Regions from separate parts of the Corynebacterium sp. NPDC060344 genome, predicted to be linked through region 1. Evidence: predicted binding sites of a transcription regulator. Region 1 holds the regulator's gene; the other holds the start of a gene.
What was found. Region 1 encodes LexA, which represses DNA repair genes until DNA is damaged. Its sites were predicted from a motif close to CGAACANNTGTTCG; they were not measured.
Positions count from the first base shown of each region.

Region 2: a site for LexA is predicted at 8,245-8,258, ahead of ACFWGD_RS03585 (SAV_6107 family HEPN domain-containing protein). Genes of this name have one in related genera too.

Region 1 covers NZ_JBHXCS010000001.1:153,155-167,966, reverse strand. The annotation lists gene hflX (GTPase HflX) at 1-1,049, shown strand, start outside; gene ACFWGD_RS00760 (uracil-xanthine permease family protein) at 1,129-2,421, shown strand; gene ACFWGD_RS00755 (HPr family phosphocarrier protein) at 2,545-2,817, opposite strand; gene ACFWGD_RS00750 (fructose-specific PTS transporter subunit EIIC) at 2,858-4,978, opposite strand; gene ACFWGD_RS00745 (1-phosphofructokinase family hexose kinase) at 5,007-5,972, opposite strand; gene ACFWGD_RS00740 (DeoR/GlpR family DNA-binding transcription regulator) at 5,969-6,748, opposite strand; gene ACFWGD_RS00735 (phosphoenolpyruvate--protein phosphotransferase) at 7,038-8,720, shown strand; gene lexA (transcriptional repressor LexA) at 9,148-9,858, opposite strand; gene ACFWGD_RS00725 (hypothetical protein) at 10,581-10,724, shown strand; gene nrdR (transcriptional regulator NrdR) at 10,759-11,208, shown strand; gene hrpA (ATP-dependent RNA helicase HrpA) at 11,236-14,812, opposite strand, start outside.
Region 2 covers NZ_JBHXCS010000002.1:173,385-188,196, reverse strand. The annotation lists gene ACFWGD_RS03625 (PASTA domain-containing protein) at 1-678, opposite strand, end outside; gene ACFWGD_RS03620 (Rv2175c family DNA-binding protein) at 789-1,145, shown strand; gene ACFWGD_RS03615 (alpha-(1->6)-mannopyranosyltransferase A) at 1,153-2,808, opposite strand; gene crtI (phytoene desaturase family protein) at 2,805-4,505, opposite strand; gene ACFWGD_RS03605 (polyprenyl synthetase family protein) at 4,589-5,713, opposite strand; gene ACFWGD_RS03600 (methylenetetrahydrofolate reductase) at 5,796-6,782, shown strand; gene ACFWGD_RS03595 (LppM family (lipo)protein) at 6,853-7,497, opposite strand; gene ACFWGD_RS03590 (GNAT family N-acetyltransferase) at 7,494-8,162, opposite strand; gene ACFWGD_RS03585 (SAV_6107 family HEPN domain-containing protein) at 8,453-8,872, shown strand; gene ACFWGD_RS03580 (DUF3040 domain-containing protein) at 9,139-9,552, shown strand; gene mraZ (division/cell wall cluster transcriptional repressor MraZ) at 10,387-10,818, shown strand; gene rsmH (16S rRNA (cytosine(1402)-N(4))-methyltransferase RsmH) at 11,034-12,119, shown strand; gene ACFWGD_RS03565 (hypothetical protein) at 12,296-13,069, shown strand; gene ACFWGD_RS03560 (peptidoglycan D,D-transpeptidase FtsI family protein) at 13,238-14,812, shown strand, end outside.

The sequences.
Region 1 (14,812 bases):
AGCTGGTCGCGCTGGAAGACAAGCTCGACGCGAAGGTCATCGACCGCACCATGCTCATCCTGGACATCTTCGCCCAGCACGCGAAGTCCAAGGAGGGCAAGGCGCAGGTGTCGCTGGCCCAGATGCAGTACCTGATCACCCGCCTGCGCGGCTGGGGCCACTCCATGTCGCGACAGGCCGGCGGCCGCGCCGGCTCCAACGGCGGCGTCGGCCTGCGCGGGCCCGGCGAAACGAAGATCGAGACCGACCGCCGGCGGCTGCGCCAGGACATGGCGCGCATCCGCAAGGAACTCGAGGGCATGAAGACCTCCCGCGAGGTCAAGCGCGCCCGCCGCAAGGCCGGGCACCTGCCGCGCATCGCCATCGCCGGCTACACCAACGCCGGCAAGTCCTCGCTGCTCAATGCGCTGACGGGCGCCGGCGTGCTGGTGGAGGACGCGCTGTTCGCCACCCTGGACCCCACGACCCGCCGCGCCGAGCTGCGCGACGGCCGCACGGTGATCGTCACCGACACCGTCGGCTTCGTCCGCCACCTGCCCACGCAGCTGGTCGAGGCGTTCCGCTCGACGCTGGAGGAGATCCTCGAGGCCGACCTGATCCTCCACGTCGTCGACGGTTCCGATCCGTTCCCGCTCGAGCAGATCCGCACGGTCAACACCGTCATCGGCGACATCGCCGCCGAACAGAAGGCCGACGTGCCGCCGGAGCTGCTGGTGGTCAACAAGATCGACCTCGCCGAGCCCGCGACCATCGCCGAGCTGCGCCACGTCCTCGACGACGTCGTGTTCACTTCCGCCGCCACCGGCGAAGGCCTGTCCGAGCTGGAGACCCGCGTGGAGCTTGCGCTCAACGCCATGGACGCCCACGTCTCGGTGCTCGTGCCCTTCGACCGCGGCGACGTGGTCTCGCGCCTGCACGAGCAGGCGACGGTCCTCGACGAGCAGTACGGCGCCGACGGCACCGTGCTCGACGTCCGCCTGCCGCGGTCGATGGCCCGGGAGCTCGAGGAGTTCATCGTCGATCCCGACCTGCCGGAGCCGGGCGCGTAACATCACGCGCGTGACCAACGAGAAACACCCCACCGACACAGTTCACCCGGATCATCCCGATCACCCCGACCACCCGGCCGTGCGCGGCCGGCTGTTCGGCTGGGATCTCCACGGCAACGGCCGCACCATCGCGCCGGGTGCGGTGGTGGCGCCGGAGGAGCGGCTGGACTGGCCGCGCACCATCGGCATCGGCATGCAGCACGTCATCGCCATGTTCGGCGCGACGCTGCTGGTGCCGCTGCTCACCGGGTTCCCCGTCAACACGACCCTGCTGTTCTCGGGCCTGGGCACGATCCTGTTCCTGCTCATCACCCGCAACCGCCTGCCCAGCTACCTCGGTTCGTCCTTCGCGTTCATCGCGCCGCTGACGGCCACGCAGGCGCAGGGCATCGGCGCCCAGGCCGGCGTGGTGGTCACCGCCGGCGCGATGCTGATCCTCATCGGCGTCATCGTGAAGAAGGCCGGCCGCCAGGCGCTCGACGCCGTCATGCCGCCGGCGGTCACCGGCGCGATCGTCGCGCTCATCGGCTTCAACCTGGCCCCGGTCGCGGCGACGAACTTCTCGGCCCAGCCCCTGGTGGCCGCCGTGACCATGCTGACCATCTTGGTGGCCACCGTCGCCGGCCGCGGGATGATCGCCCGCCTGGGCGTGCTCATCGGCGTCGTCGTCGGGTGGGCCTTCGCCACGGCCACGGGCAACCTGTCGCCGGACGCCACCGCGGCGGTGCGCGAGGCCGCGTGGTTCGGCCTGCCGGACTTCCACGCCCCGGAGTTCCACCTCAACGCCATGCTCATCGGCCTGCCGGTGGTCGTGGTGCTCATCGCCGAAAACGTCGGCCACGTCAAGGCCGTCTCCGCCATGACGGGCCGCAACCTCGACGACCTCGCCGGCGACGCGCTCATCGCCGATGGCCTGGCCACGACGCTGGCCGGCTCGGCGGGCGGTTCGGGCACGACCACGTACGCGGAGAACATCGGCGTCATGGCCGCCACCCGCGTCTACTCCACGGCCGCCTACTGGGTGGCGGCGCTGACGGCCATCGCGCTGGCGTTCATCCCGAAGTTCGGCGCGCTGATCCTCACCATCCCCGAGGGCGTCCTCGGCGGCGCGACGCTGGTGCTCTACGGCCTGATCGGCATGCTGGGCATCCGCATTTGGCTGGACAACGCCGTCGACTTCAACAACCCGGTCAACCTCGTCGCCTCGGCCACGGCGATGGTGGCGGGCATCGGCAATCTCACGCTGTCCATCGGTTCGCTGGAGCTGGAGGGCATCGCGTGGGGTTCGGTGGGCATCATCGTCGGCTACCCGATCCTCAAGTGGCTCTACCGCCGCGTCGGCGAGGGCCAGTTCGCGGGCACGAGGCGGTAGACCACACGAACGCGCCTGCTTGACGACGACGCGGCCCCGACCGGATTTCACCATCCCGGTCGGGGCCGCGTCGTGCATGGGACGCCGGGGACGCCGGCGTCGCAAAGCAGGAAAAGCGGGGGCCTACTCCTCGTCGAGGTTGCTCTCGATGAGGGCGGCGATCTTCTCCACGGCACCGGCATCGTCGGAGGTGACCGTGACCTGATCGCCGTGCTCGGCGCCCAGGGACATGATCATCAGCGAGCTGGCGGCGTCGGCGGGCTCGTCATCGTCGTCGGACTCGACGAGCTCGATGAGGATCTCCTCGTCGTACTCCGCCGCCGCATCGGCGATGAGGGTGGCGGGGCGGGCGTGCAGGCCGACGGTCGAGCCGACGGTCACGGTCTTGGAGGCCATGTGTGGTGGTCCTTTCGGTGGAAGGTATCGGTTGTCGATTTTACGCGGAAGCCGGCTGCGCGGGCGGAGCTTCGGCTGCGTCGGCCGGGGAACCGGCCGGGGCGCCGGAATCGGCGGCCGCACCGGCGACCTTGCGGGGCCACAGCTGCTTGAGCGCGCTGACCAGCACCGCGCCGACGATGGCGCCGGCGATGATGGCGGCGAACCAGGCCAGGACGTTGTCGATGGCGAAGAAGACGAACACGCCGCCGTGCGGGGCGCGCGACGCGGCGCCGAAGGCCATGGACAGCGCGCCGGTGACGGCGCCGCCGGCCATGATCGACGGGATGACGCGCAGCGGGTCGGCGGCGGCGAAGGGGATGGCGCCCTCGGAGATGAACGATGCACCGAGCAGCCAACCGGCCTTGCCGTTTTCGCGCTCGGCCCGCGTGTACAGCGCCGGGCGCACGGCCGACGACAGCGCCATGGCCAGCGGCGGCACCATGCCCGCGCCCATGACCGCTGCCATGACCTGCATGGAGGCGGTGTCGCCGGTGGACAGCCCGGCGGTGGCGAAGAGGTAGGCGGCCTTGTTGATCGGCCCGCCCATGTCGGCGCACATCATGAGGCCGACGATGACGCCCAGCAGGATCGCGGAGCTGCCGGACATGCCGCCTAGCCAGTCGGCCAGCGCGTTCATCAGCGAGGTCAGCGGGCGGCCGAGGAACAGGAACATGAGCAGGCCGACGCCCACGGAGGCGACCAGCGGCACGATGACCACCGGCATGAGAGACGCCAGCCAGCGCGGCACGCGCAGCGTGGTCAGCCACAGGGCGATGAGGCCGGCGACGATGCCCGTGACCAGGCCGCCGAGGAAGCCGGCGCCGATGGCAACGGAGATCGCGCCGCCGATGAAGCCCGGCGCGATGCCGGGGCGGCCGGCCAGCCCGAAGGCGATGAACGCCGACAGGATGGCCACGATGACGCTCATGCCGAAGTTGCCCGTGGCGAACAGGATCGCGCCCAGGTACAGCAGCAGCCCGGAGCGCTCGACTTCGGTGACGGTGCCGTCGGCCATGGGGATCTGGTTGCCGGGCAGGTTCCACAGGGTGTAGTCCTGCGAGACGCGGTCGGCGACGCCGGCGACTTCGTAGCCGCCGAATAGGAAGCCCAGCGCGAGCAGCAGGCCGCCGGCGGCGACGAACGGCACCATGTAGCTCACGCCCGTCATCACCGCCTGCTGGATGCGCTTGCCCCAGCCGAGGGAGGAAGCGGTGGTGCTTGACGACGACTCCGCGTCGCCGCCGCCCGCCGTCCCCGCCACGCGCGCGGCGTTCGGGTCGCCGGCGGCGGCGATGGCCTCGTCGATCATGGCGGCGGGTTCGTTGATGGCGCGCTTGACGCCGGATTCGATGACCGGCTTGCCGGCGAAGCGGTCGCGGTCCTTGACACCGACGTCGGTGGCGAAGATGACGGCGTCGGCGGCGGCGATGGTCTCGGCGGGCAGGGCCTGGACGGCCGACGAGCCTTGGGTTTCCACCGCGAGGTCGACGTCGTCGCGCTCGGCGGCGATCTGGGCCAGGGAGTCGGCGGCCATGTACGTGTGCGCGATGCCGGTGGGGCAGGCGGTCACCGCGACGATGCGGGTCGCCCGCGTCGAAGCCGCCACGGGCACGGGCGCGGAGCGCTCGGATGCGGAGGTCGGCTCCGAGGCCGTCTTTTGGGCGGTCCCGGCGATGCGGGCGTTGACCACGTCGACGATCTCGTCGGGCGTGGCCGCACCGCGCAGCGCGGCGCGGAAGTCCTTCTTCACCAGCCCGCGCGCGAGCTTGGACAGGATCTTCAGGTGCGCCTTGCCGCCGCCGGCGGGCGCGGCGATGAGGAAGACCAGATCCGCCGGGCCGTCGGGCCCGGAGAAATCGACCGGGCGAGTCAGGCGCGCGAACGCCAGCGTCGGTTCGGTCACCGACTCCGACCGGCAGTGGGGAATGGCGACGCCACCGGGCACGCCGGTGCCCGACTTCGCCTCGCGGGCCAGAGCGTCGTCGGCAAGCTCGTCCGCGTCGGCGGCGCGGCCCGCGCCCGCGACCAATGCGGCCAGATGCCGGATGACGGCCTCCGGGGTGCCGCCCGGCGCGACGTCGAGTTCGACGAGCTCCGGCAGGATGACCTGGGATGACATTGGGGACTCCTCGTGCAGTGGGGGAGAGTCAGAGTTCCCGGACGGCCACAGCGCCCGGGTTCGTCTGGTCGGGGCGGGGGATGGTGGTGCCGGGCAGGGACGTGGCGGCCGACCCGTAGGCCACGGCGCGGGCCAGCGCGCCTGCGGGGTCGATGCCGTCTTCGCGGGCGAGCAGATACCCGGCCAGCGAGCTGTCCCCGGCGCCGACGGTCGACAGCGGAACGATGGGGGGAGGGGTCGCGGCGAACGCCGGGCCGTCGGCAAGCACGAGCACCGCACCCGCGGCACCGAGCGTGACCAGGACCTCCCCGACACCGGACGCATTGAGGGTGCGGGCGGCGGCGACGACCGCGGCGAGGTCGCCGTCGGAGGCGCGGCGCTCCAGGTCATCGCCGTCGAGGCCGGCGAGCTGGCCCAGTTCCAGGCCGTTGGGCTTCATGACCTCCGGCGCGGCGGCCGGGAACGCCTCGCCCAGCGCCAGCAGCGGTGCATCGGAGGTGTCCACCGCAATGCCGGCATCCGGGTTGGCCTCGCGGACGCGGCGCACGCAGGTGGCCCAGAAATCGACCGGCGCGCCCGGGGGCAGCGACCCGGCCAGCACCACCCACGTCGCCTGCGGCGCATGGTGGGCCAGGCGCTCGAGGACGCGATCGGCGTCGACGCCGGACAACAGCGCGCCCGGGGTGTTGAGCTTCGTCGTCGTGCCATCGTCCTCGACGATGGTCAGGTTGACGCGGGCCTCGTCGGGCAAGTCGATGGGCTCGTGCGGGATGTCCGTCTCGGCGAGCAGGCGGGAAAAGCGGCCGTTGCTCGCCGCCGGGTACAGCGCCAGCGTGTCGTGGCCGGCGTGGGCGACGGCGGCGGAGACGTTGACGCCCTTGCCGCCGGGCACGTCCGACTGCATGGCCAGCCGGAACACGCCACCGCGTTCGAGGCGGCCCTTGACGGTGGTCGTCCGGTCGATCGAGGGATTCGCGGTGAGCGTGAGGATCATCGGGCGACGATCACCTTCACGTCATGGTCCTGCAGCTCGTCGATGAAGGCCTGCGGGGCCGACGGGTCGGTGATGACCACGTCGATGTCGTCGAGCGCGGCGAAGCTGACCAGGAAGTCGCGGCCCAGCTTCGTCGAGTCGCACATGACCACGACCTTGCGGGCATTGGTGATCATCGCCCTCTTGACCGCCGCCTCCTGCGGGTCGGCCGTGGACAGGCCGTGGTCGATGGTCAGGGCGTTGGAGCCGATGAACGCGACGTCGGCGCGCATCAGCGCCAGGGAGCGCAGCGCCGCATCGCCGACGACGGCCTGCGTGATGGCGCGGACCTGGCCGCCGAGCAGCTGCAGCTCGATGTAGGGCGCGCCGGCCAGCGTCAGGGCGCTGGGCAGGGAATTGGTGACCACCGACCAGTGGCGCTCTTCGGGGAACGCCGCCATCAGCTCGGCCAGCGCCTCGGTGGTGGTGCCGGCGTCGAGGAAGACGCCGCCGCCGGAGGACGGCAGGAAATCGACCGCGGCGCGGGCGATGGAGCGCTTGGCGTCCTTCTGCGCCTTCTTGCGCGCGTCGACGCTGACCTCGACGGTCTGGAACGACTTCGCCGCGACGGCGCCGCCGTGAACGCGGTGGACCGCACCCTCCGCGTCGAGCTGGGCGAGGTCGCGGCGGATGGTCTCGGCGGTGACGTCGAAATGGTGCGCCAGATCCGAGACCGTGACCCTGCCCTCGACGGCCGTCAATGAAGCGATTTTGCGTCGGCGTTCTTCTGCGTACACGGTCGTCTCCTGCGTTTGGGCCGAATCAAGCCCAATCGGGTGTCGATTGCCCGATTCTGCGATCCGGGGTGGGGCGGTATTTACGTGTGGTGGCCTGGACGTAACCGATTCCGGCTGGCGCCGCGACCACACACTCGGCTCCCTCCAATCATGCCCGAATATGTTGGAAAGTCAAGCGAGAATTGGGTTTCAATGTGGGAAATGTGGAGTAAGATTTTGCGCAAGGAGTTTCCGTTCGGGCCTCGCCCGCAGCGGGTGAATCGATCCATTCCGTAGTCCAGGAGAGCCCATGCCGTCGTCCACCACGTTGAAGGCCACCGCCGTCGTCCCGGGAGTGGGGTATGCGCCCGCCGTGTGGGTGCGGCCGCGTCCCGCGCTGCCGCCGGAGGGCGAGCCGCATGCCGGCGACGCCGAGGCCGAGATCGAGCGCTTCCGGGCGGCGGCCGCGGCGGTGTCCGAGCGGTTGGCCGCCCGCGCCGGCCGTGCCGAGGGCAACGCGGCCGAGGTGCTCCTGGCCACCTCGAAGCTGACGCTGGACCGCGGGTGGCACCGGGCCGCGGTGAAGTCGATCAAGGCCGGGGTGGGCGCGGAGTCGTCGACGATGGCGGCGATCGAGAAGTTCGTGGAGATGTTCAAGGCCGCCGGCGGGATCATGGCCGAGCGCACCACGGACCTGGAGGACATCCGCGATCGCGTCATCGCGGAATTGCGCGGCGAGGACGAGCCGGGATTGCCGGCCGTGATCGAGCCGTCGGTCTTGCTTGCCGACGACCTGTCGCCCGCCGACACCGCCACCTTGGACCCGGAGTTGTTCGTGGCGATGGTGACCACGCTGGGCGGGCCCACGTCGCACACGGCGATCATCGCCCGGCAGCTGGGCGTGCCGTGCGCGGTGGCGGCGGGCGCGGGCTTGCGCGTCATCGAGCAGGGGACCCTGACGCTGGTGGATGGCGCCAAGGGGGAGATCACCGCCGACCCCGACCCGGCGGTCGCGCAGGCGGCGGTGGACGAGGCCGCGCGGATGGCCGACAAGATCGCGGCGTGGTCGGGTCCGGGGCGCACCGCCGACGGGGAACACGTGCAGCTGCTGGCCAACGTCGGCGACGGCAATGCCGCGCGCATCGCCGCGGACGGCGCGGCCGAGGGCATCGGCCTGTTCCGCACCGAGCTCTGCTTCCTGTCGGCGGCCACGGAACCGACGGTGGAGAATCAGGCGGACATCTACGCCACGGTGCTCAAGGCGTTCCCGGAGTCGAAGATCGTCGTGCGCACGCTCGATGCGGGCTCCGACAAGCCGATCGCCTTCGCCAATCTCGGCGACGAGGACAATCCGGCGCTGGGCGTGCGCGGCCTGCGCATTTCGCGGTCGAACTCGGGGCTCATGGAACGCCAGCTCGACGCCATCGCACTGGCCGGCACGAAGGCGGGCCGCGGAGCGGAGGCCCCGACGTGGGTGATGGCGCCGATGGTGGCGACCCTGGAAGAGGCCGAGTGGTTCGCCGGGCTCTGCCGCGAACGCGGCCTGACGCCGGGTGCGATGATCGAGATTCCCGCCGCGGCCCTGATGAGCCACGATCTGATGAAGGTTCTCGACTTCGTCTCCATCGGCACCAACGACCTGACCCAGTACGCGATGGCCGCCGACCGCCTGTCGCCGCACCTGGCGTACCTCACGGATCCGTGGCAGCCGGCGGTGCTGCGGTTGATCGACATGACGTGCCGGTCCGGCAAGCTCACCGGCACCCCGGTCGGCGTGTGCGGCGAAGCCGCGGCCGATCCGCTGCTGGCCTGCGTGCTCGTGGGCCTCGGGGTGAACTCGCTGTCGGCGGCCGCGACGGCGCTGCCGGGCGTGGGGGCCCAGCTCGCCGAGGTCACCGCCGCCCAGTGTGCCGACGCCGCTCGTGCGGCGTTGGATGCGCCGAACGCCGATGCCGCTCGCGCCGCGGTGCGCTCCGTCTTCGGCCTGGAGTAGCCGCGCGCTCCGTTTTCGGCCTGGGGTAGCGGTCCACGTCGCGGCTCACCGTGGCCGTCGAGGCTCGTCACGGACGTCCCGCGCCGCCGCGTGGGGCCGTGAATGCATGGATGGTCGCTGAATTCAGTTGGAATCGACCCATCAATTCAATCTCAGGGTTTTCGCGCCCTTTCCGAGGGGCACGCGGACTCTGAGCTTGAAGAAATAGGGGGTCAAGAATTCAATCTCCTGCAGGTTGAGGCCGGATTCACGGCCGCGAAAACTCTGAGATTGAATGGGGGCTTCCCCGGCTTGCTCCCCGCCAACCTGTGCGCGCGGTGGAAGCGGGGCCTGAGGCCTGGCTCGCGCACCACATGCTGGCTGGCGCACCGAATGCATGAGAAGGGGCCCGAGCACATGGTGCTCGGGCCCCTTCTCGGGTGGTGGATCAGAGACGGCGCAGGACGCTGACGACGCGGCCGAGGATGGTCACCCCACCGTCGACCGGAATCGGCTCGAAGGCGTCGTTGTGGGGGAGCAGCCACTTGCCCGAACGATCCTCGTGCCACTCCTTGACCGTGGCCTCGCTGTCCGAGTCGCCGTCGATCATCGCCGCGACGAAATCGCCGTTGTTGGCCGTCTGCTGCGACTTCACCACGACCCAGTCACCGTCGAAGATGCCGGCATCGACCATCGACTCGCCGACGACGCGGAGCATGTACAGCTCGCCCGGACCGGTGAGCTCTGCGGGAACCGCCATGTGCTCGTCGATGCTCTGCTCTGCCAGGATCGGGTTGCCGGCGGCGATCTGGCCGACGATGGGCACATACGTCGGGGCGGTGGCGCCTTCCGGCACGACCGGGACCGACGCCGACTTCGGCTTGGGGCCCGGCTTGCCGGCGTGGTTGTCGAGCTTCTGCTTCAGATCGCGGACGTCGACCGCACGCGGCTTGTGGGGATCGCGGCGCAGCGCGCCCTTCTTCTCCAGCTCCTTGAGCTGGTAGGCCACCGACGACGTGGAGTTCAGCCCGACCGCGTCACCGATCTCCCGGATGCTCGGCGGGTAGCCCCGCAGGGACACCGCGTCCTGGATGACCTCCAGGATGCGCCTCTGTCGGTCCGTCAACGTGTTCTTGTGCGGCTGCTTCTTATCGGCCATGTTTCCACTCCCACCGGGTTCGGTCGTGCTCGGTTGCGTAGTGCTCGGGTGACTAATGCTCGGGTGCACGGGGCTCGGGTGCCCCGGTGCTCGATGTCGTCGTGCTCAGGTCGATCGGCCATGCGCGCGATCGGACCTGCCTCGCTCGTGCCTGCCGTTCGAACACGACCCTACACCAAATCGTGCGGGGGTGGCACAACTGTTCGAAGTTTTTGCCCCCATGTCTGGACGGGATCCGGGGGCGGTGATATAAATCGAACACAGCAACGCAGTCGAACATTCGTGCAGTGACCGCGACCGGGATTTTCGAAACCGTTTCGTATGATGCTCGCGAGTAACCGGATGGAAGGAACCAACCGATGACCGCTTTTATCGAAGACTACCGCACCGCCACCCTGAACTGGCATGACGTGGACTCCACGGAGTCCGGGGATCAGGTTCCCTCGTGGCTCGAGAACGATGCTGCTGCGGTTCGCCCGGCTGCCCGAACCGCCGTGCGGCGTCGTCGCGCCGCCGCCGATGTTCGAACGGGTGCCGCGACGGATCGAACGCGGGTCCGTACGACCCGTCGTCCGTCGAACGGTCGCCCCGGCGGTGTTTCGGGCGCGTCGCGCCGTCCGAACACACGACGAACGGCCCTCACTTCTGCGCCCACCCACGGGGTTTCGAACATCGGGCACGTCCGCGACGGTCGTTCGGCCGTCCGCGGCCCGGTGCAGGGGGTGCGCCGCACGCGCACCTCGATGGCCGTCGTCGCCGGCGTCGGCGCCGTGTTCGGCCTCATGCTGCACTTCTCCGGGATGGGCGCGCCCGCCCCGGAGACGGCACCGGCCCCGACCTACGTCGGCGCCGCTCACCAGCAGTAGGGGCGTGGGGCGCGGGCACCGTATGCTCGACGACGTGCATTGCCAGTTCTGCCACCACGACCAAACCAAGGTCATCGACTCCCGTCTCATCGACGATGGAATGACCATCCGCCGCCGGCGCGAGTGTCTGGCGTGCGGCAAACGATTCACCACGCTAGAGCGGTCGCAGCTGATCGTCGTCAAGCGCGACGGAGTCGTCGAAGATTTCAGCCGCGACAAAGTGATCCGCGGCGTGCGGCGGGCATGCCAGGGGCGCGAGGTCCCCGAAGCAGCGCTGAAACTGCTCGCCCAGCAAGTGGAGGAAACCCTCCGGTCCAAGGGCACCCCGCGGGTGGACTCCAACGACATCGGGCTGGCCATCCTCGAACCGCTGCGAGACCTCGACGAAGTCGGCTACCTGCGCTTCGCGTCGGTGTACAAGTCGTTCAGCTCGGCGCAGGACTTCGAAAACGAGATCCTGTCGCTTCGCCACGACCGCACGTAAGACGCGCAGTCCGGGCACGGTCACCGGCTACCGCAGCTTGTCGATGGCCTTCTTCACCCGCTGCGGCGACACCGTGCGCGCCGTGCCCAGGCGCTGCGCGAACAAGCTCACCCGCAACTCCTGGATCATCCAACCGATGTCCCGGACGGCCGCGGACTTCTTCCGCGCCTCCGGCAGCTTCGCCAGGCGCGCGGCCAGGTGCTCGTTGACCTCGGCGACCTCATCCTCGAGCTCTGCATCGCGGTCGGGATCGGTGGCCATGTCCGCCAAGCGCACCTCCATCGCCTCCAGATAGCGGGGGAGATGGCGCAGGTTCGCCCACCCGTGCCGGGCGACCGCGCCCTTGGGCAGCATGAACTCCAGCTGCGCGCGCATGTCGTCGATGGCCGGGCCGTCCCACTCGTTCAGCTGCGACACCACGCGGTGATACGCCGGCAGCGCCTTGGCCATGCCGACCACGAGCTGGCGCACCTGGCCGGGGACCTGCGGCTTCACGGCGTCGCGGAGCTTTGCGTACTCCTCCGGATCGCGCACGGGACCGCCGGCTCCCATCATCAGATCGCGCACGACGGTGACGCGGCAATCCTCCACGAGCCCCTCGGCACCACCATGCGGCCACGCATCGACGGCCACGCGCTGCTGCAGCGGCAGGCCCTTGACCATCGACTTGGCCTGCACGGTGCAATCGCGCAGCAACATGGTCAGCGTCGCCGTGACCAGCGACGCCTTGGCCTGCGCTTCCGTGGGCACGACCTTGACGGCCACGCCGTCCTTCGTGGCCACCAGCGTGGGATACGCGGTGACCTTCTGGCCGTCGACGGTGTTTTCCACGGTCTCCGGCACGGCGCCGAGATTGTCGGCCGTCCACTCCTTCACCGCGGCATGCTCCGACGACCCGGCGGCCTTCGACACCGCCGTGGTCACCTGGCCGGCGCGCCGGTGCTGCAGGGCCTTCAGATCCCTGTCTTGGTCGGTGATCTTCCCCCGGCGGTCGACGGTGGCGAAGTTGAACCGCAGGTGCGGCGGCAACTTGGACACGTCGAAGTCGCCGGCGTTGATCCCGGACCCGCCGAGCTGGCGCAGGGCGTCGGCCAGCGACTCGCGCAGCGGCCGGGCATACGGCGTCATGGACGCCAGCGCCCTGGATGCGAAGTCGGGGGCGGGGACGACGGACCGTCGCGAAGCCTTCGGCAGCGTGCGGATCAGCGACTCCACCAGCTCCTGGCGCAGGCCGGGGACGAGCCAGTCGAAGCCCTCGTCGCGCAGTCCGGCCAGCAGGGGAACGGGGACGTGGAGGGTCACGCCATCGTCGTCGGAGCCGGGCTCGAAGCGGTAGGACAGGCGGAAATCGAGGGTGCCCTGCTGCCACAGATCGGGGAACGCGGCGGCGTCGACGTCATGCGAATCGGGGTTGACCAGCGCATGCGGGTCGAAGTCGAGCAGCTCCGGCTCGGACTTTGACGTCTTCTTCCACCACCGGTCGAAATTGGCGCCGGTCGTCGCGGTCTCGGGGATCTTGGCGTCGTAGAAGGCGTAGAGCGTGTCGTCGTCGACGACGATGCCGCGGCGGCGCGCCTTGTCCTCGATCTGGGCGGCTTCCTCCAGCTTCGCCCGGTTGTCGGCGAAGAACTTGTGGTGGGTGGTCCACTCGCCGTCGACGAGCGCGTGGCGGATGAACATCTCGCGCGCCGCCGTCGGGTCGACGCGGTGGTACGGCACGGCACGGTCGACAACCACGGGCACGCCGTAGAGCGTCGACTTCTGGTACGCCATCGCCGCGCCGCGCTTGGTGGACCAATGCGGCTCCGAGTACTGGTGCTTGAGCAGGTGGGAGGCCAGTTTCTCCACCCACGCCGGCTCGATGCGCGCGGCGTCGCGGGCGAAGGTGCGCGAGGTCTCCACGATCTCCGCCGCCATCACCCAGCGCGGCGGCTTCTTCGACAGCGCCGACGCCGGGTGCACCAGGAACTTGGTGTTGCGCGTGCCGGTGAACTCCTTGCCCTCGCCCTCGCGCACGCCGATCTGCGACAGCAGGCCGGCCAGCAGCGACTGGTGGATGGCGTCCGGCGACGGCTCGTTGCCCTCCACGGACCAGTTCCACCCCAGATCCGCGACGACCTGGTTGAGCTGCCGGATCAGGTCCTGCCACTCGCGCACCCGCATGTAGTGCAGGAACTCGCGCTGGCACATCTTGCGGAACTGGTTGCCCGACAGCTCCCGCCGCTTGTCCTGCAGGTGCTCCCACAGCTTGAGGTAGGACAGGAAGTCGCTGGTCGCGTCCTTGAACCGCGCATGCGCCTGGTCGGCCTGCGCCTGCTTTTCCAGCGGCCGCTCGCGCACGTCCTGCAGGCTCAGCGCCGCCACGACGACGGTGACGGGCTTGAGCGCACCGTTGACGTGCGCCTCCACCAGCATCCGCGCCAGCCGCGGGTCGACGGGGATGCGCGCCAGCTCGCGGCCGGTGGGGGTCAGGGAAAGTTCGCTTGACGACGTCCCGGCGTCGCCCTCCGCAGCGGCCAGGGCACCGAGTTCGTCGAGCAGCTGCACGCCGTCGCGGATGGCCTTGTGGTCGGGGGCGTCGACGAAGGGGAAGGCGGCGACGTCGCCAAGCCCCAGATTGGCCATCTGCAGGATGACCGAAGCCAGGTTCGTGCGCTGGATCTCCGGATCGGTGAACTCCGGCCGGGACAGGAAGTCATCTTCGGAATACAGGCGGATGGCGATGCCGTCGGCGACGCGGCCGCAGCGGCCCGAACGCTGGTTGGCGCTGGCCTGGCTCACCGGCTCGACCGGCAGGCGCTGGACCTTCGTGCGCGTGGAGTAGCGCGAAATGCGGGCGGTGCCGGTGTCCACCACGTAATGGATGCCCGGCACCGTCAGCGACGTTTCGGCGATGTTGGTTGCCAGGACGATGCGTCGAGAAGCATGCGGCCCGAAGACCCGGTGCTGCTCCGCATTGGACAGGCGACCGAAGAGGGGGAGGACCTCGACGCCGCGCCACTTCTGGCCGTCGATGGCCTCGGCGGCCTCGCGGATCTCGCGCTCGCCGGAGAAGAAGACCAGGATGTCGCCGTCGCCCTCCCGCATGAGCTCGCGGCAGGCGTCGACGACACCGTCGATCTGGTCGATGTCGGTGACCCGCGTTTCGGTCTGGCCGTTCTTGCGGGTGACGGTCTCCTCGACGGTCAACGGGCGGTAGCGGACCTCGACCGGGTAGGTGCGGCCGGAAACCTCGATGATCGGCGCGGGCGTGCCGTCGGCGCCCGCGAAATGCTCCGCGAAACGCTCCGGGTCGATCGTCGCCGAGGTGATGATCACCTTCAGGTCCGGGCGCTTGGGCAGCAGACGCTTGAGGTAGCCGAGCAGGAAGTCGATGTTGAGGCTGCGCTCGTGGGCCTCGTCGATGATGATCGTGTCGTAGTCGAGCAGCAGCCGGTCGCGCTGGATCTCCGCGAGCAGGATGCCGTCGGTCATGAGCTTGACGCAGGTGTCGCGGCCGACGCGGTCGTCGAAGCGGATGGCATAGCCGACGTGGCCGCCGATCTTCTCGCCCAGCTCGTCGGCGATGCGCTCGGCGACGGTGCGCGCGGCCAGGCGGCGCGGC
Region 2 (14,812 bases), on a different contig from region 1:
CCGCTGCAGCGCCACCGCCAGCGACGTGTCGCCGGTGAACGGGGTCGAGCCCGTCAGCAGCTCATAGAGGAGGATGCCGGTGGAGTAGACGTCCGAGGCCGGCGTCATCTCCGCACCCGTGACCTGCTCGGGCGACAGGTAGCCGACCGTGCCCACGATCACCGAATTGGACGTCACCTTCGAATCCGCCGCCGCGCGCACCAGGCCGAAGTCGGCGAGCTTGACCCGCCCCGAATCCGAGATGAGCACGTTTTCCGGCTTGATGTCGCGGTGGACCATCGACCGGTCGTGCGCCAGCGACAGTGCGCGCAGCACCGGGCCGAGCACGGCGGCCGCGGCATGCGGCGGCATGGGGCCGCGTTCGCGCAGCAGCTCGCGCAGCGTGCCGCCGTCGACGAGCTCCATGATCAGGAAGACGTGCCCCGCGGCGTCGTGGCCCTGGTCGTAGACGTTGACCAGCGACTCGTCGGCCATGCGGGCCACGGCGCGGGCCTCGCGCTCGAAGCGGATGCGGAAGGATTCGTCGTGGACGAACCGGGGGTCCATCACCTTGGCGGCGACGTCGCGGCCCAGCCGCAGGTCCGTCGCGCGATGGACGGAGCTCATGCCGCCGCGCGCGATCAGCGGACCGATGCGGTACCGGCCGTCGAGGACATCGCCCTCGCGAACTTCAGCCATCGCCTGTTCTCCTCCCGTTGCCGCCCACCAGTATGGCCGACCGCCGCGCGCCGGTGCCAATGCGGTCGGGGACCGGCGGCGGGGCGCGGTATGGTGACGGCGTGAGAAAGATCCCCACGTGCCCCGATGTCCTGCCCGCCGACGAGGAGACCCTGGTCGTCCCCGACGTCGCCGATCACCTCGGCGTCCCGGTGACCCGCGTCCACGCGCTGCTGCAGGAGGGCAAGCTGGTCGCCGTCGAGCGTCGCGGCGTGCCCCAGGTCCCGCTTTTGCTTCTCGACGATGACGGCGTGAACAAGTACGCCTCCGGCGCCCTCGCCGTCCTCGCCGATGGCGGCTACCGCCCCGAGGAAGCCCTGACCTGGCTGTGGACCGAAGACGAGTCGCTGCCCGGCCGCCCGATCGACGGCCTGCACGGGCACCTGGCGCGCGAGGTCATCCGCCGCGCCCAGGCCTCCGCCTTCTAGCGGCGTTCTAGCTCCGCTTCACTTCCTCCGCGCCCGCGGAAGTGTCGGGCGCCGGGTCGTCGTCAAGCGGCCCGCGCCAGCGCACCGGGCGCCGCAAGTCGCCATTGACCAGCCACCGCAGCGCGAACCAGGCGGCGACGGTGATGACGATCATCCAGGGGACGTCGTAGAAGCGGTTGTTGCCGCCGCCGGAAAACGACAGGCACAGGATCAGCGTGGCCACGACCGTGCCCTGCACCAGCCACCGCGGCGGGCGGAACGTGCCGACCGGCGTGAGCAGGCTGGCGTAGTACCAGGGCAGCGCGACGGCGTTGAACACCACCGCGACTCCGTAGGCGGCGACCATGCCGGCCATGTTGCGGCGCGGATCCTGGCGGAACACGAACCAGCACACCACCAGGCCGGCGACCATGATCACCGACGACACCGTGCGGGTGACGGCGACGATGGAGTTGAACACCACCGTGTCGTCGATCCACGCCATCACCGCCGCGATGATGCCCGCCACCGCCGACGGCGCGGCCAGGGGGTTGATCACCTTGGTGTTGCCGCTGATCTCCGTCAGCCAGCCCCAGGTCGAACCGGTCGCCCACGTCACCGCGGTCAGCGCCGCGACCATGAGCGCGGACATGCCGATGCCGTAGCCCAGCAGCGACGGCAGGCGGCGAAACACCGCGCCCCACTTCGGCAGGGTGCCGCCGCGGGTCACGGCGATCCACACCAGGAACGGCAGGGCGATGACGGCGGTGGCCTTCAGCGACACCGCGACTCCGATGAGCAGGGAGGCGACGACGGCGCCGCGCAGGCGGGGCATTTTCAGGCCGGCGACCAGCGCCAGCGAGACCAGTCCGACCATGATCGACTCGTTGTGCAGGCCCGCGACCAGGTGCAGGATCACCAGCGGGTTGAGCACGCCCAGCCACTGCGCCATTGCCGGATCGCCGCCGAGCCGCACCGCGATGCGCGGCACCGACCAGACGATCGCCGCGAAGCCCAGGATGCACAGGATCCGGAACAACACCACGCCGATGGAGATGTTGTCGCCGACGATGCGGGTGATCACCTCGTTGATGCCCAGGTGCAGCGGGCCGTACGGGGTGGTGGTGTTGCGCCAGTCGGCGGAGACCTCCAGCAGCATCGGGCCGGGGTTGACGGCCGCGCCCTCGCTGTAGGGGTCGAAGCCGTCGCGCATCATCGCGCCCTGCATCAGGTACGAGTAGATGTCGCGCGAGAAGATCGGCGCCGACAGCGACAGCGGCACCAGCCACCACAGCAGCGAGCGGTTGAGCGTGCGCAGGCGGGTCGTGGCGGGTCCGCGGCCGCGCCAGATCAGTTGCCGGCCCGCGATGAGCCAGGCGCCGAGCAGGCAGACGATGCCGACCCAGATGAAGATCTCGAACAGCGCGAACCCGTGGCCGTAGGTGATCCAGCCGATGCCCAGCGCGTCGACGACGCCGCCGCGGTACCGGGTCGCGCCGGCGCCGTAGGAGCCGAGCGCGATGAACAGGGCGCCGACGAATCCGAGCTTCGCATGGTCGGCCCACCAGGGCAGGCGGGCGTCGGGCAGGGCTGTGTGCTTGCCGACGGCCGTGGCGCCCGATCCCTCAGCAGTGGCGGATCCGGTGGCGCCGGACCCGGCGGTGGTGTCGGTGTCTGCGGTCACCGGACCGCACCTCCCGTGAATCGGTCGGCGGCGAGCGCGCCGGAAATCATGACGGTGGGCACCCCGACGCCGGGGACGGTCGTCGACCCCGCGAGCACGAGATTCGACGGCAGGCGCGGGGAGAGATTGCGCGGGCGAAATGGCCCGGTCTGGCGGAACAGGTGCGCCAGCCCGAAGGGACTGCCGTCGACCATGCCCTGCCCGGCCCAGGTGGCCGGGGTGTCGAGCTTTCCGACGGCCCAATGCTCCGCAATGCCCGTCAGCCCCCGGGACTCCAGCTCGGCCGTCACTTCGGCGAGGTGGGCGGGTCCGACCAGGTCCCAATCGACGTCGGCCGACGCCAGATTCGGGCATGGCGCGAGCACGCTGACCGGCTCCCACTCGCGGCCGTCGGCGTCGACGACGATGCGGTCGGGGCACGTCACCGCGGGGCGGGTGACCAGCAGCGACGGATCCGACATCAGCGAGCCGCCGCGCGGCGAGGAGATCTCGCGGAACGTCTCGTCCCACGCCTCGCCGAAGGAGATGAGGTGGTGGCGCTCCGGCCAGTTCTCGGTGACGTCGACGGGCACCGCACCGTGGGAGACCATCGCAGACGGCGACGACCGGGTGGGCACGACGCGTTTCTTCGCGGGTGCGCCGGCCTCGCCGAGCCACTCCTCGACCACCGGCAGATCCACGGTGGCGACGATGCCGTCGCAGGAAATGGAGCCATCGGCGGTGCGCACGGCCGTGACGCTCCGGCCGGAACCGACTGACAGGCCGGTCACGGGCGTCGACAAGCACAGCGTGCCGCCGGCCCCGACGAAGGCTTCGGCCATGACCTCCGCGATGGCCCCGATGCCCGAACCCGTGCGCGAGGCGGTCGGGTAGAACACGCCCATCGTCGTGTCCATGTGCGCGATGCAGCCGTAGACTGCGCGGGCGTTCTTCGGCGCGACGCCGGCGTACAGGGACTGGAAGCTGAACACGCGGGCCAGCAGCTCGTCGCCGAGCATCGCCTCGACCCTGCGGCCCAGCGACCCGAACGCGCCGAGCTGCACCAGCTGGCCCAGGTCGCCCGCCGTGCCGGAGTCGCCGACCATGTCCAGCGGCGAATCGAAGCTCGCGGCCATGAAGTGGGGGAACGCGGAGGCGAACATCTCGGCCAGCCACTCGCGCATCCGCCGGTAGCCCTCGACGCGCGGGGCGGGGTCGTCGCCGCCGGCTTCGGCGAAGCGGGTGATCTCCGCGGCCATCCGCGAGGCGTCGCCGTAGACGTCGATCGAGCGGCCGTCATGGAACGTCGCATGGTAGGCGGGGGTCAGGCGGTCGACGGCGAAGGCCGGGTCGACGTCGGCGATGCGCTTGCCGACGGCCGACAGCGCCGACTCCACCAGCTGCGGCATCGTCCACACCGTCGCACCCGTGTCGGCGCGGACGGTGACGCCCGCGCCGGGCACCGCGACGTCCTCGGTCGCGCAGCGGCCGCCGACGTGATCGGACGACTCGACGACCGTGACCCGGTGGCCCGCGCCGATCAGGTGCAGCGCAGCGGTCAGCCCGGACAGCCCCGCGCCGATGACGACGATGTCGCGGGTGCCGCCGGCGGCGTTCGCTCCACCAGCACCTGCATCAGGGGCGGGGACGCGGCGGCGGGGTCCCGGCACCGGCGACAGCGGCAGGAACTTCATGAAGTCCGAAGCGGGGTTCTGCACTGGTTTTTCGACCTCGATGTTTTCGTGGGGTGGGGAGGCGGTCCGGGTGGGGAAGCGGCTCGGCTGGAGGAACCGGCCGTCCGCTACCAGGCGCGGGCGGTGGCCCGGCGGCCCATTTCGGCCAGGCGCTCGCGCTGCTCGTCGACGATCGGCGCCGACTCCAGGGCGTCGAGGCCGCGGCGGGTCAGCCGGGTGATCTCTTCTTCGAGCAGCTCGTTGGCGCCGGAGGCGAGGATGAGCCCGCGCAGTTCGGCGACGTCGTCGAGCCCTCCGACGCGGCCGAGCTTCTCGTCGAGGTGGTGCGCCCCATCCGGGTCGGTCTGCCGCAGCCGCTCCAGGGCGGTGGCCACGAGCACGGTGCGCTTGCCCTCGCGCAGATCGTCGCCGGCGGGCTTGCCGGTGACCTCCGGGTCACCGAAGACGCCGAGCTGGTCGTCGCGGAGCTGGAAGGCGATGCCGATGTCCTTGCCGAACTCGCGGTAGGCGTCGACGATGTCATCGCCCGCACCGGCGATGGCCGCGCCGATGTGGAGGGGCCGCTCGATGGTGTACGCGGCGGTCTTGAAGCGGTTGACCTTCTCGGCGACGCCGACGCGGGAATCGCCGGAGGACTCGGCGGTGATGTCGAGCAGCTGGCCGCCGAGGACCTCGGTGCGCATGCGCCACCACGGCTCGCGGGCGCGGTTGCGCGCGGAATCGGACAGCCCCGACCCGTGGAACATGTCATCGGCCCAGGCCAGGGCCACGTCACCGGCGAGGATGGCCACCGAGTGCCCGTAGTGGGCGGCGTCGCCGCGCCAGGAATTGCCCCGGTGGCGGGACTCGAAGACCTTGTGCACCGTCGGATTGCCGCGGCGGGTGTCGGAGGCGTCGATGATGTCGTCGTGGATCAGCGCGCACGCCTGGATGAACTCCAGGGCGCAGACGGAACGGAAGACCGCATCGGGGTCCTCGGCGTCGTCGTAAAGCCCCGCGTCACCCCCGGCACCCAGCCAGCCCGCCCAGGCGAACGCCGGGCGCACGCGCTTGCCGCCCAGCAGCGTGAAATCGCGCAATGCCCCGATGACCCGCGAAAACTCGTCGTCGATGTCGGCGACCATCGACGAACGGGCGTCGAAAAAATCGGCCAACGCGCCGGTCACCGCGGCGGGGACGTCGAGGGGGGACATTCCGGGTTCGATCGCCGGGAAGTTCGCTGGGTCGGCCATCACGCCACCTTTCGGGTGTCATCGACTCCAATCGGGGGCCGGGTCGGCGCCCACTGTCGTCCTCCCAATAAGATAACCGGTCATGTCCGACTTCCCGCCACCCGCGGTGGGCCGCCAGGTTCCCGTCCGCCACGCGCTGACGCTGCCCAGCCCCGGCCCCATCCCGTTCTCCGTCGAGTTCATGCCCCCGCGTGACGACGCCGCCGAGGAACGCCTGCTCCGGGCGGCGGAGGCCTTCCACGATCTCGGGGCGTCCTTCGCCTCCGTGACCTACGGTGCCGGGGGATCCTCCCGCGACCGGACGCTGCGCATCGCCGAGCGGGTCTCGCGGGAGCCGCTGACCACGCTGGTGCACCTGACGCTGGTGGGCCATTCCGTCACCGAGCTGCGCGAGATCCTGCGCGCCTACCTCGAGCGTGGGCTGACCAACCTGCTGGTCCTGCGCGGCGACCCGCCCGGGGACCCGCTCGGCGAGTGGACCCCGATGGACGACGGCCTGAGCTACGCCTCCGAGCTCATCGAGATGATCCGCGCCGAGGACGAGTTCTCCGACTTCGAAATCGGCATCGCGTCCTTCCCCGAGGGCCACTTCCGCGCCGCCGACCTGGAGGCCGACACGCGCCACACGCTGGCGAAGCTGCGTGCCGGCGCCGAGTACTCCATCACCCAGATGTTCTTCGACGTCGACCACTACCTGCGCCTGCGCGACCGCCTGGCCGCCGCGGACCCGGAAAACGGCGCGAAGCCCATCATCCCGGGCCTGATGCCGATCACGTCGATGCGGTCGCTGCGCCGCCAGGTCGAGCTGTCCGGCTCGGCGCTGCCGCCGGCCGTCGACGAGCGGCTGCTGCGCGCCGCCGCCGGCGACGAGGAGGCCAACCGCGATGAGATCCGCAAGGCGGGCATCGAGGTGACCACCGAGATGGCCGAGCGCCTCATCGCGGAGGGCGTGCCGGGCATTCACTTCATGACCCTCAACTTCGCCCGCGCCACCCAGGAAGTCCTGCACAACCTGGGCATGGCCCCGGCGTGGGGCACCGGTCAGGACATGCTGCGGGGCGGGTTCTAGGGCCCAGCTTTTCGGCGGGCCAGGTTTTCAGCGGGCCCAGCGTTCCGGCGGGCCCAGCTTTCCGGCGAGCTCAGTCCCTCATGTCGTGGTCGCGGCGGGCCCACAGGACGACGAGCAGGGCGGCGAGCAGCCCGGCGGCGGTGGCCAGGCCGGTCCACAGCAGCAGCTGGTCGCGGTCGGTGCTGCCGGCGGGGGAGGTGGCCCAGAACGTCGAGTCGCTGCCGCCGTCCATGGTCCATCGGACGGTCTGGCCGCCGTCGACGGTGCCGTTGGTGCCGGTGACGGGGGCGGGGAAGGCGATGGCCAGGGTGAATTTCGCGCCGGGGTAGCGCGCCAGGGACGCCTTGCCGGCCACCGAGACCTGGTTGCCGCCGACGCGCTCGAGCTCCAGGTCGATGGCGTCGGAGGAGGCGGCGTCGACGAGGTCGTGAATCTCGTCGAACGTCAGGTCGCGCACCACGTAGGTGGCGGTGCGGTTGCCGTCGGACTCGCCGTTTTCCACGGTGACGCCATCGCTGAACGCCGCGGGGACCTCCCACAGCTGCTCGCGGGTCGTCGCGCCGGCGGGCACGGCCACGTGGATCGTGCCGCTGACCCGATCAGATCCGGAAATCGACATCGCCGCGTCGGTGGTGAAGCACCCCGTCAGCGCCAGCACCGGCGCCACGATCACGGCCAGCGCGGCCAGGCGGGCGCGCAGGGTCACGGCTTTCATGCGGGCCCCTCCTCATTGCTTGGCGACGATTGCGTGGGCGCCGATTCGTCGTCAAGCGAATCGACCCGGGCCAGCGGAAGCCTGGCCCCGAGCACCGCGAAGGGCCGGGAATCGCCCGCGAAGTGGAAATTGCGCAGGACATCGGTGAAGCCGAGGCGGCGGTAGAGGCGCCAGGCGCGGTTGGCCTCGGCGGGGACCTCCGGCGTGGACAGCAGGACGCGGCGCTCCGGGCGGCCGCGCATCAGCTCGTGGAGGAGCCGCTCGCCGATGCGCGCGCCCTGGTGGCCGGGATCGACGTGGATCTCGGCGAGCTCGACGTAATCGCCGAGGATGTCGCGGGCGGCGTGGATCGGGGTGCGCCGCGCAGCCAGGCCCGCGCGGACCTGCACGTGCCACCACTGCGTCGACGTGCCCTGCTGGCAATACGCGATGCCCGCCAGCGGAAACGCGGGATCGGCCAGGGCCACGTGCGGCGCGACGTCCTCGGGGTGGGCCACGGCGGCGACGGCCGACCACCCGGGCTCATGGCGGGCCCGGGCCCACGCCAGCACGCGCGCATCGACGATCGACGGGTCGTAGCCCATCGCCCCGACATAAAGGGAGACGGCCTCGTGGAGCCGGAGCCGGAAAATCGGTTCCGGCAGGGGGAGGACGCTGTATCGCACCCGACCAGCTTAACCGGGCCGGCGGCGCGGGCGGGGGCGCGGGCCGCAGAAAGGGCGGATGCGCGGCGAAAACCCTTGTGTGCGAATGGGTGTTCGATTATGCTGGAGGGTGAATCCGGGCGGTCTCGTAGTGTCCGGGGCGTCGCGGAAGCGATGGTGGGCCGGTGGTGCGGATCCCATCGAACGAACGAGTGAAGTTCGGCCGGTGCCGGTGGTGGTGCGGTCGGTGGACGTGGTTATTGACGGACGGTTTTGACGGATCGCTTGAACGGATGGAAGGGAGAAGTCGGATGGCACGCATTGGAAACGGGAGGAGCGCGATGGTGGCGCCGTCGGGCATCTCTTCTCAGGCAGTGTCCTTCCTGGGTCGGGCGGCGTCGCTGCTCGCGCAGGCGAGGACGGCGGCGCCGGCGGATCGGCTGGACCTGTCGTACCAGGCGGCGCTACGCGTCGCCGGTGCGGTGATCGCGGAAAATCCGGGCCGGCGCCGGAAGGCCGACCACGGTGCGTGGGCGCGGCTGCGCAGGCATGCGCCGGCGTATGCGCCGTGGGCCGCGCGGTTCGAGGCGTTGTCCGGGCAGTGGGAGGACGTGCGCCTGGGGCTGTCCCGGGGCGTCGACGAGCTCGAGGCCCGGCGGGTGCAGTCGCTGGCGGCGGATTTTCTGGCGGAGGTGGAGGCCGACTTCGGAATGCTGTCTGACGTTGCCTGATGGCGTCGCATGAACCTGCCGAATTGTGGTGGTTGGCGGGAGGTGGCGTGCGTACACTGGCCGGTACTGGAGAAGCACCGCCGTTCGGCGTCTGCGCGTGGTTGGCGGTCGTGGAGCGCGGGGCAGGTTCGGGAACAAAATCGGCGCGCCGCCCGTTGGACTTTGTGAGCGAACATTGCGCCCGGTGGCAGCTGCCGCAGCGATGATGTGTTGCAGCGAAGATGTGAAGTACGACGAGCCCGACCGTGAGTCAGGGAAGGAAACCCATGGGACTTTCCGAGCAGGAACAGAGGATGCTGGCCGAGATCGAATCGGCGCTGTATGCCGAGGATCCGAAGTTCGGCTCCGCCATGTCCGGAAAGTCGATGGGCCTGGAGTCGGGTGGAACGCCCCGCGGATTTTCGCCGCGAGTCATCGCCATCATCGGCGTCGGGCTGCTGCTGCTGATCGGCGGCATGGCGTTGTCGCAGACGAGCCTGTGGTTCCTGGCGCTGAGCATCATCGGATTCCTGGCCATGTTCGGTGCCGGCGTGTGGGCGCTGACCGGATCCGGCAAGGACCCGAAGCTGGTGTCCGTCGGTTCGGACGGCGCGCGCGGCGGCAAGGCGAAGAAGCCCCGCCGCCCCAGTTCGTCGGGCGGCGGCATGGAAGACCGTTTCCGCGGACGGTTCCAGGGCTAAGCGCCGACCCCCGAGGATTTCAAGCGCGCCGTCCCCGTCGCGTATGAATCGTCCACCAACCCCGTTTCCGGCAGCCGCCGGGGCGGGGTTTTCGCGTGCCTTGTGCTGCGGCAGATTCTGTGCGCCGAGCGCACTCGCTAACCCACCTCGAATGCCCTAACCCACCTCGAATGGCCTAACCCACCCGTTATAGCGGGTGGGTTAGGCCATTCGAGGTGGGTTAGCCGCTGAGGGGATGGCGACGGGCGGTGAGGGTCGGCCGCCGGCGCGATTCGAGGTGGGTTAGCCGCTGAGGGGGCGGCGACGGAGGGTGAGGGTCGGCCGCCGGCGCGATTCGGGGTGGGGTAGCCGCTGAGGGGATGGCGGGCGGAGCTGCGGTCGCTCCTTTCGGCCCCACCACGGCAATCCACTCGGCCTTGCCGAGGCTGCCCACTCGGCCCCACCTCGATCACCCACTTTGCCCCACCTCGATCGCCCACTTCGCCCCACTTGGGTGCGTCGCTGGAGAAGATCGACTCGGGGCCCATGTGAAATGTGATGCACGACACGCCGGAGGGACACGCCGGTGGGGAATATTCGTCGTCAAGCGTGGTCCGTGACACCGCCCACGGGCGAACGCCCCACCTGCGAATATGCAGGTTGACAGGTTTTGGCCGGTGAAAAACCCCTGGAAACCGATGCGTCTTGGTGTTGCTTGTGGGGCAAAGTGGGGTACTGTGGGCCGTGATGTTGGAGAGGTCGACCGGCATCGCAGGAAAAAGACGAATACCGATGAGATGACTCGATGCGGCGCCACCGCGTCGGCCGGAGAAGGGGAGAGGAGCCGGAAGCGACATGTTCCTCGGCACCTATACCCCGAAGCTGGACGACAAGGGCCGCCTTACGCTCCCGGCGAAGTTCCGCGACGAACTCGCCGGCGGGCTGATGGTGACCAAGGGGCAGGACCACTCGCTGGCCGTCTACCCCAAGGACGAGTTCCTCCAGCTCGCGCAGCGCGCGACGAAGGCATCGCGGACCAACACCCGCGCACGAGCCTTCATCCGCAACCTGGCGGCGAGCACGGACGAACAGCGGCCCGACGGGTCGGGGCGCATCACGTTGTCGGCGGATCACCGCACCTACGCGGGCCTGACCAAGGAATGCGTGGTCATCGGATCGATCGATTTCCTGGAGATCTGGGACAAGCAGTCCTGGGAGGCCTACCAGGCGGAGCATGAAGAGGACTTCTCCGACGGCGAAGACGATTCGCTGTTCGGGGTGCTGTAGGACTCGCGCCGCCCGGGACGGGAGCGTCCGCAAGGACTCTGTCCGACCCGCCCCTGGTGTACTTCCCCGACACCAGGTTCGGGTCGGGCAGGGCCCTGTGCACGCGCCCGCGGATCACGCACGAGCGAGGTAATCGAAGACCAACTGCGAGACTTCCGGAGGGAGTGCCGATGACCGATGTCAACGATGTGACTGGAGTGGTCGCCGGTGCTGATGTGGCGCCCGGTGGGCGCTCCGCACCGGGGGACCGCAAGTCCGGGGAGCACGGCCACGTGCCCGTCCTCCTCGACCGCGTCACCGCGCTGCTCGAGCCAGGCATCACCGGCGTTGGTTCCCCCGATGGGACCGGCGCCGTCGTCGTCGATGGCACCCTCGGCGCCGGCGGCCACGCCGAGCATCTCCTGGAGACGTTTCCCGGGCTCCACCTGATCGGCCTCGACCGCGATGCCGCCGCGCTGGCCTCGGCCCGCGAGCGCCTCGCCCGTTTCGGCGACCGCTTCGCCGGCGTCCAAACCAGATTCGACGGCCTCGCCGACGTCATCGGCGTCGACGGCGCGGTCGCGGTCCCCGGCTTCGACCCGTCCGACGAGTCGGCCCTCGACCCGCAGGCCCCGGCGATCGCCCTGGCTCGCGAGGCCGGGCTGGCCGGCGCGCTGTTCGATCTCGGCGTGTCCTCCATGCAGCTCGACCAGGTCGACCGCGGTTTCGCCTACCGCGTCAATGCGCCGCTGGACATGCGGATGGACCCCACCACGGGCCCGACCGCGGCGGACGTCCTCAACGGCTATTCGCACGGTGACCTCGCGCGGATCCTGTCGACGTACGGCGACGAGCGTTTCGCGGGCCGCATCGCCACGGCGGTGCTGCGCGAGCGGGACAAGGAGCCGTTCACCACGTCGGGCCGTCTCGTCGAGTTGCTTTACGACGCCATCCCGGCCGCATCCCGGCGCACCGGCGGCCACCCCGCCAAGCGCACCTTCCAGGCGCTTCGCGTCGAGGTCAACCGGGAGTTGGAGGCGCTGGAGAACGTCCTGCCCATGACCTGCGAGGGCCTCGCGGTCGGCGGCCGGGCGGTGTTCATGAGCTACCAGAGCCTCGAGGACCGACTGGTCAAGCGCGATTTCGCTGAGCGCGTGAAGTCGACGACGCCGGCCGGGCTGCCGATGGAACTGCCGGGCCACGAACCCAAGTTCCGCCTGATCACCCGCGGCGCCGAAAAGGCCGATGCGCAAGAGGTAGAGGACAACCCCCGCGCCGCACCGGTGCGGGTCAGATGCATCGAGCGCGTCCGGCCGAATTGACCGGAGCCGGCGATGTACCGGACTAGGCGAAGCGCCGGAATAACCGAATAACCGGAACAAGCGAATAGCAGCACCCGCACCACACACCACCACCAAGCACCACCCACCACCGCACCACCCACCACCACACCGCACCAAGCACCCCGCCGCTCGCGGCGACGACCCCGGGAGAAGTCATGGCAGCCACCATCACGGACGACGCCCCCGCCCGCACGATCGGGCGCGGCCGAGGCCGCGGCCGCATCGATACGCCCGCGGCCCCCGCCCCCGCCCGCCGGGGCAAGGGTCGCCGGACCATCCACCGTGGCCGCACGGGATCCCGCCAGATCGTGTCCCGCCGCGGGCGCCGGCTGACCAACACCACGGCCGACCGCTCCAAGGTGCGCTTCGCCATCGGCTCGATCCTCGTGGTGGTGCTGGGCATCGTGCTGGCCATGGTCCTGTCGGGCCTGTCCACCTCCCAGTCGTTCCAGCTCAACGAGGCCCGCCAGGAGGAGCAGCGCCTGCGCGACGGCATTTCCGTCCTCGAGCGCGACGTCGAGTTCCAGCGCTCCACCGCCGAGATCGCCCGCCGGGCCGCGGAGATGGGCATGGTCAACGTGGAGAACCCGGCGATCCTGGTCGTCGGCGAGGACGGTGCGGTCCACGAGGTCCGCCCGGGCTCCCCGGAGCACCAGCGCGTCGTCGACGTCAACGGCGCCGCCGTGCGCCCCGACGCCCCGACGTCGAACCCGGCCGAGACCGAGCACGTCCCGGGCATGCAGGCCCCGTCGGTGCAGGAGGCCAACCCGGCCGTCCCGCAGCTTCCGGCGCAGGCGCCCTACGCCCCCGGCGCCGCCCGCCAGCAGGCTCCCGCGCCCGCCCCGGCACCGGGCCCGGCGCCCGCACCTGCACCGGCTCCCGAGGGTGACGTCAATCCCGGGGAGGTCCCGGGACCGGCTGTAGACTGACGCCCGCATGCGACCACGGCACACCGCCGTGGTCCGTCCATCGAGAAGGCACCAGGCATGATCCGATCTTCTGACGACCGCGGCGATTCCGGGCAGTTCCGGGATCGCCGGGATCGTCGCATCCCCGTCGAGTCGGGGACCCGGCCCGCGCCGCGCCGCAATCGGGCGATGGCGTCGTCGGAGCGGGTGGACGTCTCCGGCAGCGAGTTCCACCGCCGCCGCAAGGTGCTGCAGGTCATCGGCGCGATCATCGTCGCGGTCCTCATCGTCCGGCTGGGCTGGGTCCAGCTCGTCGCCGGTCCGGATCTGGCCGCGAAGGCCCAGAATCAGCGCACCATCGAGGTCGTCGAGGCCGCCCGCCGCGGCGCCATCACCGACCGCAACGGCGCGTCGATGGCCTTCACCCTCGAAGCCCGCAGCATCACGGCGCACCCGTCGAGCCTGCGCGCCCACCTCGAGCACGCCCACCAGCTGTGGCCCGAGGATTACCCGGAGTACGAGGAGCGCCTGCGCGACATCGCCGACGCCCTTCCCGAGATGCTCGGCGTGCCCGACCTGGACGCGGCGAAGGAGCGGGAGAGCCGTCGTCGTCAAGCACCGGAGGCCCCGGCCGACGACGGCATCCGCGAGGCACCCGGCGGCATCAGCTCGAAGGAGGTCCTGGACAAGCTTCGCGACGAAAACAGCACCTACGAGGTGCTCGTGCGCAACGTCGACCCGGACAAGGCCGCCGCGGTCGTCGAGCGTTTCCCGGAACTGGTCTCCGAACGCCAGGACATCCGGCAGTACCCGAACGGGGCGGTCGGCGCGAACGTGATCGGCAAGATCGGCATGGACGGCGTCGGCCAGTTCGGCTTCGAGGCATCGCGCGACGCGACGCTGCAGGGCGTCAACGGCGGCCGCACCGTCGACATCGCCGCCAACGGCATCGCCATCCCGGGCTCGACCCGCGACCAGCACCCGCCGATCGACGGCACCGACTACGAGCTGACCATCGACGCGGACATGCAGTACTTCGTCCAGCAGCAGGTCCAGCAGGCCAAGGACAACTCCGGGGCGAAGGAAGCCTCGGCGGTGGTCATGGACGCCAAGACCGGCGAGATCCTGGCCATGGCGCAGTCCGACACCGCCAACCCCAACCGCGACATCGGCCGTGAGGTCGAGGACGGGCGCAACATCGGCAACACCCCGGTGTCCACCCCGTTCGAGCCCGGTTCGGTGGCGAAGATCATCACCGCAGCCGGCGCCATCGAAGACGGCGTGACCACGCCCGACGAGGTGCTCACCGTCCCCGGCTCCATCCACATGTCCGGCGTGACGGTCAACGACGCGTGGCAGCACGGGCCGGAGCCCTTTACGACGACCGGCATCTTCGGCAAGTCCTCCAACGTGGGCACCCTGATGCTCGCCGAGCGGCTGGGACCGGACCGTTTCGCCGAGCTGCTCCACGACTTCGGCCTGGGCCAGTCCACCGGCGTCGAGCTGCCGGGCGAGTCCTCCGGCCTGGTCCCGCAGCGGCCCCAGTGGTCGGGCGGCACCTTCGCCAACCTGCCCATCGGCCAGGGCATGGCCATGTCCTTGCTACAGATGACCGGGATCTACCAGACCATCGCCAACGACGGCGTGCGCGTCGCGCCGCGGGTGGTCAAGTCCGCCACGGCCCCCGACGGCACCGTCGTCGAGGCCGAGCGCCCGGATCCCGTCGAGGTCATCAGCCCCGACACCGCGCGCACCGTCCGCGAC